4 regions of the Mesorhizobium sp. P3_A9 genome follow, and region 1 is predicted to be linked to each of the others. Evidence: predicted binding sites of a transcription regulator. Region 1 holds the regulator's gene; each other region holds the start of a gene.
The links. The regulator LexA, encoded in region 1, represses DNA repair genes until DNA is damaged. The targets are predictions, from matches to a motif close to TGTTCNNNNTGTGTTCNG.

Region 1 (2,203 bases):
AGCAATCGTGGCTTTGCCGTCGCTCCGGTTTCGCGCATCGAATTGGAAGACCTGTCGCGCGCCAGGTGTGTCGTCGAGCTGCCACTGCTCCAGGAATCGATCGAAAAAGGTGGCCACGATTGGGAAAACACCGTCGTCGCTGCGCATTACCGGCTGTCGCGCTGCAAGACCGCGGTCGACGATCCATCCGACGCGGTGGTCGACGAATGGGATGAAAAGCACGAGGCTTTCCACGCGGCCCTGCTCAGCGCGGCAGCATCGCCCTGGCTGCTGACCTTCCATTCCACGATCGTGGATCAGTTGCGTCGCCATCACCGTTTTCTCGGCCTGGCGCCAACGCTGCGGGCGGCCGCCGGCCTGCAGCATGGTTATGAGGAAGCCGTGGAAGCGTTGCGCCAGGCGGTCGCAATCGAACACCACACCGCGCTCATGGAGGCGGCACTGGATCGCAACATCGGGCGCGCGAAAAACCTGATGATCGCTCACATCGGCTATACGCTGCATGTCTATGTCCATGCCGGCGACGGCAGCATAAACAAACGGTAGCGCAACGAGGATCGTGGACCAAAGCCAGTGTGGCAATTTCTCGGTAAAGTTGGCATTTTGGCTTCGTTTCGTTCACGGCAGGCCAATGATCGGTGAAAGGGAGAAACACGCTCATCGAGCCTTATCGGCAACTGATGCCAGACCGCCGACTAGGATAGGCCACAGGCCATTAACCATAACAATTTCAAAGCCAGAGAGCGCCCCGCTGCGGCAGGCAGGCTTCGAACACGGCCCGCTGCCGGGCGCCAAATAATTTCAGCCGTCTTAACAAATTCACTAAACTTTAAACGGTTGCAGAACACAACTGGAACAGATAGTGTTTGTTCTGGGTTTGTTTTTCGATTCTGGTTCAGACCTTTTGTTCAAGCCTTGGGGGCTGCCATGCTGACGCGTAAGCAACATGAACTCTTGATGTTCATTCATGAACGGCTGAAGGAAAGCGGCATTCCGCCCTCCTTCGACGAGATGAAGGAAGCACTTGATCTCGCCTCCAAGTCAGGGATCCATCGCCTGATCACGGCGCTGGAGGAACGCGGTTTCATCCGCCGGCTGCCCAATCGGGCGCGCGCGCTGGAAGTTCTGCGGCTGCCGGATTCAATCGCGCCCGGCCTCAACGCGGCAAAGAAATTCTCGCCGAGCGTCATCCAGGGCAGTCTTGGTCAAGGTGGCCTTGGCCGCCAGATCAAGTCGGCGCCGTCGCGCTTGCCCTCGGCTGGCAATGATGACGATGCGGTTTCCGCCGTGTCGATCCCGGTGATGGGGCGCATCGCCGCCGGTGTGCCGATCGATGCCATCCAGCATCAGACGCATTCGATCTCTGTGCCGCCGGACATGATCATGGGTGGCGAGCACTATGCGCTGGAGGTCAAGGGCGACTCGATGATCGAGGCCGGCATCTTCGATGGCGACACCGTCATCATCCGCAACGCCGATACCGCCCAGCCTGGCGAGATCATCGTGGCGCTCGTGGATGAAGAGGAAGCGACGCTGAAGCGCTTTCGCCGCAAGGGCGCCTCGATCGCCCTTGAAGCCGCCAACCCGGCCTACGAGACGCGTATCTTCGGCCCCGACAGGGTCAAGGTACAAGGCAAGCTCGTCGGGCTGATCCGGCGCTACTGAGCAGGAGCGGCCGGCTTTTCGGGCTTGCGCCAGGGCGCCAGCCCCCTCGCCTCGCGTGAATATTTTCGCTGTGCGTGCCAGGGCCGATATGGTGTGTCCACCGAGAAGTTGACGGTTGGCGGACCGGTCGCCGATTGACGGTCGAAGAAGACGGCAGCACTGCCCTTGCGGGCGAGTTGCCGTTTGGTGACGACGAGAACCAGGGGATTGTGGCAGGCGTCGTAGCCGGTCGCGTCATTGACGACGATCAAATCGGCGAAACCGCAGGCTTTCCATGTGTCCTTGCGGTCTTCGACATGCGCGATGATCGCGCCGGACGGGTGCCTGGCGAGACAGACGCCGTCCGTGCAATAGAACGGCGCTCCCAGCGGCAGATCGACGGCATCGGCAATGTCGAATTGCCCATCCGCCTTGCTGAACATCTCCGGCACGACGATGGTTTCGGACGTCAGCGCGCGTTTCCAATTGTCGACGGTGAATTCGTTCGGACGAGCCCGGCTGACCGCGAGTTCTCCACCGCCGATCGGCAGCGCGACCA
Region 2 (2,203 bases), on a different contig from region 1:
CAGGCGCCCGACTTCTCGACCACACCGGCCTTGACGCCGAGGTCGACCAGTTCGCCGGTCTTGGACACGCCCTCGCCATACATGATGTCGAACTCGACCACCTTGAAGGGCGGCGCCAGCTTGTTCTTGACCACCTTGACTCGGGTCTGGTTGCCGACGACCTCGTCGCGGTCCTTGACCGAGCCGATGCGGCGAATATCGAGACGCACTGACGCATAGAATTTCAGCGCATTGCCGCCGGTGGTGGTCTCGGGCGAGCCGAACATGACGCCGATCTTCATGCGGATCTGGTTGATGAAGATGACCATGGTGTTGGAGCGCGAGATCGAGGCGGTCAGCTTGCGCAGCGCCTGGCTCATCAGGCGGGCCTGCAGGCCAGGCAGCGAATCGCCCATCTCGCCCTCGATTTCGGCACGTGGCGTCAGCGCCGCCACCGAATCGACCACCAGAACGTCGATGGCGCCGGAACGCACCAGCGTGTCGCAGATTTCCAGCGCCTGCTCGCCGGTGTCGGGCTGCGAGATCAGCAGGTTTTCAAGGTCGACGCCAAGCTTGCGGGCATAGACCGGATCGAGCGCATGYTCAGCRTCGACGAAGGCGCAGATGCCGCCCTTCTTCTGGGCTTCGGCCACSGTGTGCAGSGCCAGCGTCGTCTTGCCCGAGCTTTCCGGCCCGTAGATCTCGAYGATGCGGCCGCGCGGCAGGCCRCCGACGCCAAGAGCGATGTCGAGGCCAAGCGAGCCGGTCGGCACSGTTTCGATCTCGACGACCTGCTCGTTCGCGCCGAGCCGCATGATCGAGCCCTTGCCGAAAGCCCGCTCGATTTGCGACAGCGCCGCATCCAGAGCCTTTGATTTGTCCACTGCCTTATCCTCTACAAGCCGCAAAGAATTCTGAGCCATGATACATCACCCCTTGGTCGTCAATGAAGGCCGGACAATCCGTRATCCCTGCCATTTTGTACCTTTTTTGTTCTCATTTGGCAAGAGGCAACAAGCATTTGAAAAACAAGCAATATCCCGATTTGTTCTTTTTTCGTCCCAGAAACGTAAGCAGCAACGCATTCGCATTAGGCCAGCAGGCCCCGTTGTCTCGGCCTGCCGAATCGCTGCCTCGCATGCGAAACTCCAGTCGCAGCCTAGCGCTTGCGCGGCAAGAATAACAAAGGGCATATCGCCGGCATGGTGAAATCGACAAAGATACTGGCCGTGGGCGGCGCCCATATCGACCGGCGTGGCCAGGTGTCCGGCCCCTACGTGCCGGCCGCATCCAATCCAGGCACGATGCGCGAGGATGTCGGCGGCGGCGTCTTCAACGCGCTGCGCAGCACGGTGCGGCGCGGCGCTTCCGCTTCACTGCTTTCGATGCGGGGCGGCGATGCGGCGGGCGATACGGTTTCACGCGCCATAGCGGAAGCAGGCATCGCGGATCTCTCGGCCGTGTTCCTCGACCGCACGACGCCGAGCTACACGGCACTGATCGACCGCGAGGGCGAACTGATCGTCGGCTTTGCCGACATGGCGCTGTACGATTTGGCATTCCCCAAGCAGATGAGGCGCTCCAAGGTCCGCGAGGCGATCGCCGACGCAGACGCCATCCTGTGCGACGCCAATCTGCCCTCGGCGGCACTGGAGCGGCTGGTTTCGCTTGCCGTCGGCAAACCTGTATTCGCCATTGCCATTTCGCCGGCCAAGGTGATCCGGCTGATACCGGTGCTCGGCGCGTTGGCTCAGCTGTTCATGAACCGGCGGGAAGCCATCGCGCTGGCCGGCGTCCATGCAGATGCCGCCGAGCGAGATCTCATCGACGGGTTGCGATGCAGCGGCCTTACCAGCGGCATCGTGACGGCAGGCAGCGCACCGGTGCTGGGTTTCGACGAAGCAGGCGCCTTCTCGATCCAGCCGCCACCGCCGAGAAGAGTTGCCGATGTCACTGGTGCCGGCGACGCACTGGCGGGCGCAACGATCGCGGCTTTGCTGCGCGGCCTGCCCCTGCGCCAAGCCTTGCGCGACGGCGTCGCGGCGGCAACGCTGGCTATCGAAAGTGCCGACGCCGTTCCCGATTTCACCGCCGCAAGCTTCACTGAAGCGCTGGCCCTTGTGCCGGAGGCCAGGGAAGTGGCATGAGACCGGCAAATTCATAGTGCCTGAGTGAGGCTGCGTATCCAGACCGATGCGCCGCACTCCGGTTGGAGATGCAGATG
Region 3 (2,203 bases), on a different contig from region 1:
GCTATGCCGGCGCCGCCTACCTCGCCTGGCTCGCCTGGAAGGCATTCCGTTCCGACGGAACGGCTTTTGCCCCGGTCGCCGGCCTGCCACGCTATTCGCGCGGCCGGATTTTTCGGCAAGGCCTGCTGACCAATCTGCTCAACCCGAAAATGGCGCTGTTCGTGCTGGCGCTGTTCCCGCAATTCGTGCGCCCTGAGGCCGGTTCCGTCGCCGGCCAGATCCTGCTGCTGGCGACCGTGCTCAATCTGATCGGGCTGGTGGTCAACGGCCTGGTCATCCTGACCGCCAGCCGGATCGGAACGGCGTTGTCGAGGCGAACGCGGTTCCAGCGCGCACCGCAGGTCCTGCTCGGAACCGTGTTCGCGGGTCTGGCCGCACGGCTGGCTCTTGGCGGCCAGCGCTAGTTTTCAGCGCAGAAAGTTGACGGGGTCGTTGTGTTGACGAGCCAGATGCGTTGGCGATTGGCGAAGAAAAGCCCATCGGTTCGTCATCCACGGGCGGAGCAAGAAGCGCAGCGACGCGGCGCAGACCCGAGGATCCATGCCGGGACTCTTGAGCGCCGCAACGGTGCAGAATTCTGCTCCGCTGCACTCCACAGTCGAGGTCGCGGCATGGATCCCAGGGTCTCCGCGACGCCGCTGCGCGGCTGCTTCGCCCTAGGATGACGAAATCACGGGATGCTGCGATCTACCCATACGCTGGGCTCGTGGCCACCTCACTGAGGAATAAATTCCTTATGACTCTGCTTGACTCTTCTGCTGCCCTCTGGAATCTATAGGAACATAACAGGAACAATTGTGAGTGGACACTGACCGTCATGGCGATATCAGCCGTGGCGCGGGAAACTGTTTTTGCCCTGCGCCGCCAGATCGCGAAAATCGAGGGAACGCTGCCCGAACGCCTGCAGGCGCCGGCTGGCGCACTCCTTGATGCTGATGTCAGCGCCGATGTCGATCTCACGATCGTCCGGCGCGGCATTGCGGCGGCCTTGCCGGATGCCTTCCTGCCCATCGGCGTCGAACGGCTCGATGCCGCCCTGAGCGGCGGCCTGCCGAAAGCCGCGCTCAGCGAAATCCATGGCCTGGAAACCCGCGATGCCGGAGCCGTCGCCGGTTTCGCCCTGTCGCTCACCAGCCTGATCCTCAAGCAGGCGCAAGGGCTGCCGGTGCTTTGGATCGGCACCACGGAAATCTTCCGCGAGGCCGGCTTTCCCTATGCCAGGGGGCTGCAGGCCTCGTTCGGCATCGAGCCCGGGCAATTGCTGTTTTCCGAGGCGCCAAAGCTCGTCGACGCACTGTGGGTCGCCGAGGAGGCCGCCCGGATGACGGCGCTCGCTGCCGTTATCCTGGAAATCCGTGGCAACCCGCAGCGGCTGGACCTGACAGCGACGCGCCGGCTGCATGCCAGGGCGCAGGCTGCCGGCCGCCCGGTGTTTCTACTGCGGCAGGCCGCCGCGCCCGAACCGACGGCAGCGCCCGTTCGGCTCATCGTCTCGTCGGCGCCGGCCACGCCACGCGCCACCATCGCCGGGCCGCTCGCCGGTTCGATCGGCCGCCCCGCCTTTACCATCACCATCGGCAAGAGCCGCACGGCCCTGCCTGGACAATTCACACTGGAGTGGAACCCCGATGAACGCGCATTCGACGAAAGAAGGGGCCAGAAACAACGGACAGAGGATCCTGTCGCTGTGGTTTCCCTATCTGGCGGCCGAAAGGATCCTGCGGCAGCGTCTGGGGCGGTCATGGCGTTCCCGGCCGCCGGATCATCCGCCGCTGGTGGTCAGCCATCGCCAGGGCAACGCGCAGCGCATTTCGGCCCTCGACGAGCGGGCTGAGGCGCTGCACCTGAAGCGCGACATGGGCATCGCCGATGCGCGCGCCATGCATCCGTCGATCGATATCGTCGAGGCCGATGCGGAGGCCGACCGGCGCCTGCTCGAAGGCCTGGCCGACTGGTGCGACCGCTACACCCCGCTGGTGGCGCTGGACGGCGCGGACGGCCTGTTCCTCGACGTCACCGGCTGCACCCATCTGTTCGGCGGCGAACGCGCCATGCTGGACGACATCCTGTCGCGCTTCTTCCATCAGGGTTTCGATGTCCGCGCCGGCCTTGCCCCGACACCGGGCGCGGCCTGGGCGGCGGCACGCTTTTGCGGCGACCGCATCGTTGATGGCGGCGACGAGGAAGCCCTGCTCGCACCCTT
Region 4 (2,203 bases), on a different contig from region 1:
CGTCATTCGATATAGGGTACGCATCAACATTGCCCTGTCCCGTCCGGTCCCCACCGGCCTTTACTTCTGGTTCTGGTCCCGCGCAGGAACCTGATATTCCTCGGCCTTCGTTCCGCGCGTCACGATGATCGTCTTGAATTTCGGCTTCTCCGGCTCCTTGGTCATCGCATCGAACAGCGAACCGGCCGCGGCCTGAGCCTTGGCCGCCACCGATCCGCCGAAGGAAGAGATGGTGGTGACGCCGTCCTTGCCGTCGCCGCCTTCGCTGGCGGAGCGCAGCGACAGCGACAGCGTGCCGACGGTGCGGGCAAGCGCCACTTTCTGCGCGCCCTCGGTCGTCACCTCGATGGTCACGGAATTGGTCACCTGCGGCGTCGTCTGGCGCACGTCGGCGCCCTGGCCGACACTCAGTACCTTGGCGTCGGCGACGACAATCTCGGAGGTGATGGTCGAACCGGCCGCCCCTTGTGCGTTCTTGGCGACTTCCTGGATTTCGCCGGCATCGCGCGTCAGCACGACATCGACGCGGTCGCCCGGTGTCACGAAGCCGCCGACACCGGCGATCTCGTCGGTGCGGATGGTGACCGCCCGCATTCCGGGCGTCATCATGTTGGAGAGCGTTGCGCGGCCGTTCGGACCCGACAGCTTGGTCAGCAGCACCGGTTCGTTGACCTCGATCGGCGACAGCACCACGCGGCTGCCTTCGCCAAGCAACCCATCGATGGTGGGAAATGCCCCTTGTGGCAGCGAATCCTGCGGCCACGGGATTTCGCTGAGCTTGGCGCGGTCGAGTTCCATGCCGTAGCGCAACGGCGCGTTCGCCACCACGATGGTCTTGAACTCGATCCTGGGCGGTGCCGGAGCGGCGATCGACGCCGTCTTCTCCTCGGCATCCGGCTTGGCCTGGCTCTTGACCCAGAAATCCGCGGCAAAGATCGAGATCGCGCCGAAAACGGCGGCGATGCCGATCATCGTTATGGCCTTGCCCCTCACGCCGAAACCCCTGATGCCCGCAGTTTCTTATTATGTTGGGCTCACGCTAGGCCGCATTGTTAAAGAATCAGGAATCTTGTGCGGCTGCATTCGACCTATTTCCGCCCGCTTGGTTATCGAATGGTTTTAGGATAAGACGGGTCAAATCCCCGAACGTAACAGGAACCTCCGTCGCTTGGCGCCGCAAAGCGTGGCAGTATCGACGGGTGATTCGCAGCATCGGACCCGATGGCAGGCATGGACGACAACAACGATCTCTTCGGCAACATGGACAAGCAGCCACAGCCGGTTCGCACACCCGCGCGCCCGGCTGACCCGCTGGTGCAGGCCGCCAAACGTCCGGCCGCGACCAAGGATGGCAGCGAGGGCTATAGCGCCGCCGACATCGAGGTGCTCGAAGGCCTGGAGCCGGTGCGCCGCCGGCCGGGCATGTATATCGGCGGCACCGACGACAAGGCGATGCACCATCTGTTCGCCGAGGTCATCGACAATTCYATGGACGAGGCGGTCGCCGGCCARGCSACCTTCATCGARGTCGAGCTGWCSGCCGARGGCTATCTGGCCGTCACCGACAATGGCCGCGGCATTCCMGTCGARCCGCARCCGAAATTCAAGAAGCCGGCGCTCGAAGTCATCATGACGACGCTGCATTCGGGCGGCAAGTTCGACTCSAAGGTCTACGAGACKTCSGGCGGRTTGCARGGCGTCGGCGTSTCSGTGGTCAACGCGCTGTCGGACCATCTCGAGGTCGAGGTCGCACGCGGCCGTCAGCTCTATCGCCAGCGCTTTTCGCGCGGCGTCCCGGTGACCGGCCTMGAGCASCTKGGCGAGGTCCARAACCGGCGCGGKACYAAAATCCGCTTCCATCCCGACGAGCAGATTTTCGGCAAGGGCGCGGCSTTCGAYCCGGCGCGGCTCTACCGCATGACGCGCTCGAAAGCCTATCTGTTCGGCGGCGTCGAGATCCGCTGGACCTGCGATCCCTCGCTGATCAAGGAAAAGGACCAGACGCCGGCAAAGGCGGAGTTCCATTTTCCCGGCGGCCTCAAGGATTATCTCAAGGCATCGCTCGGCGACGACTTCCAGGTGACGCGCGAAATCTTCGCGGGAAAAAGCGAAAAACAAGGCGGCCATGGCTCCCTCGAATGGGCGGTGACCTGGTTCGGCGGCGACGGCTTCATCAATTCCTACTGCAACACCATCCCGACCG

Region 2: the regulator LexA is predicted to act here: its motif matches at 960-977, upstream of AC1DX0_RS32970 (carbohydrate kinase family protein).
Region 3: the regulator LexA is predicted to act here: its motif matches at 777-794, upstream of AC1DX0_RS05765 (ImuA family protein).
Region 4: the regulator LexA is predicted to act here: its motif matches at 1,143-1,160, upstream of parE (DNA topoisomerase IV subunit B).

What each region holds. Positions count from the first base shown of each region.
Region 1 is NZ_JBFUGJ010000089.1:12,098-14,300, reverse strand. It holds gene AC1DX0_RS14860 (GntR family transcriptional regulator) at 1-546, shown strand, start outside; gene lexA (transcriptional repressor LexA) at 928-1,665, shown strand; gene AC1DX0_RS14850 (ComEC/Rec2 family competence protein) at 1,659-2,203, opposite strand, start outside.
Region 2 is NZ_JBFUGJ010000483.1:908-3,110, reverse strand. It holds gene recA (recombinase RecA) at 1-902, opposite strand, end outside; gene AC1DX0_RS32970 (carbohydrate kinase family protein) at 1,182-2,126, shown strand; partial or broken gene AC1DX0_RS32965 (pseudouridine-5'-phosphate glycosidase) at 2,201-2,203, shown strand, end outside.
Region 3 is NZ_JBFUGJ010000019.1:31,834-34,036, reverse strand. It holds gene AC1DX0_RS05770 (LysE family translocator) at 1-404, shown strand, start outside; gene AC1DX0_RS05765 (ImuA family protein) at 818-1,834, shown strand; gene AC1DX0_RS05760 (DUF6504 family protein) at 1,776-2,203, shown strand, end outside.
Region 4 is NZ_JBFUGJ010000075.1:15,435-17,637, forward strand. It holds gene AC1DX0_RS13385 (type II and III secretion system protein family protein) at 1-30, opposite strand, end outside; gene cpaB (Flp pilus assembly protein CpaB) at 61-993, opposite strand; gene parE (DNA topoisomerase IV subunit B) at 1,231-2,203, shown strand, end outside.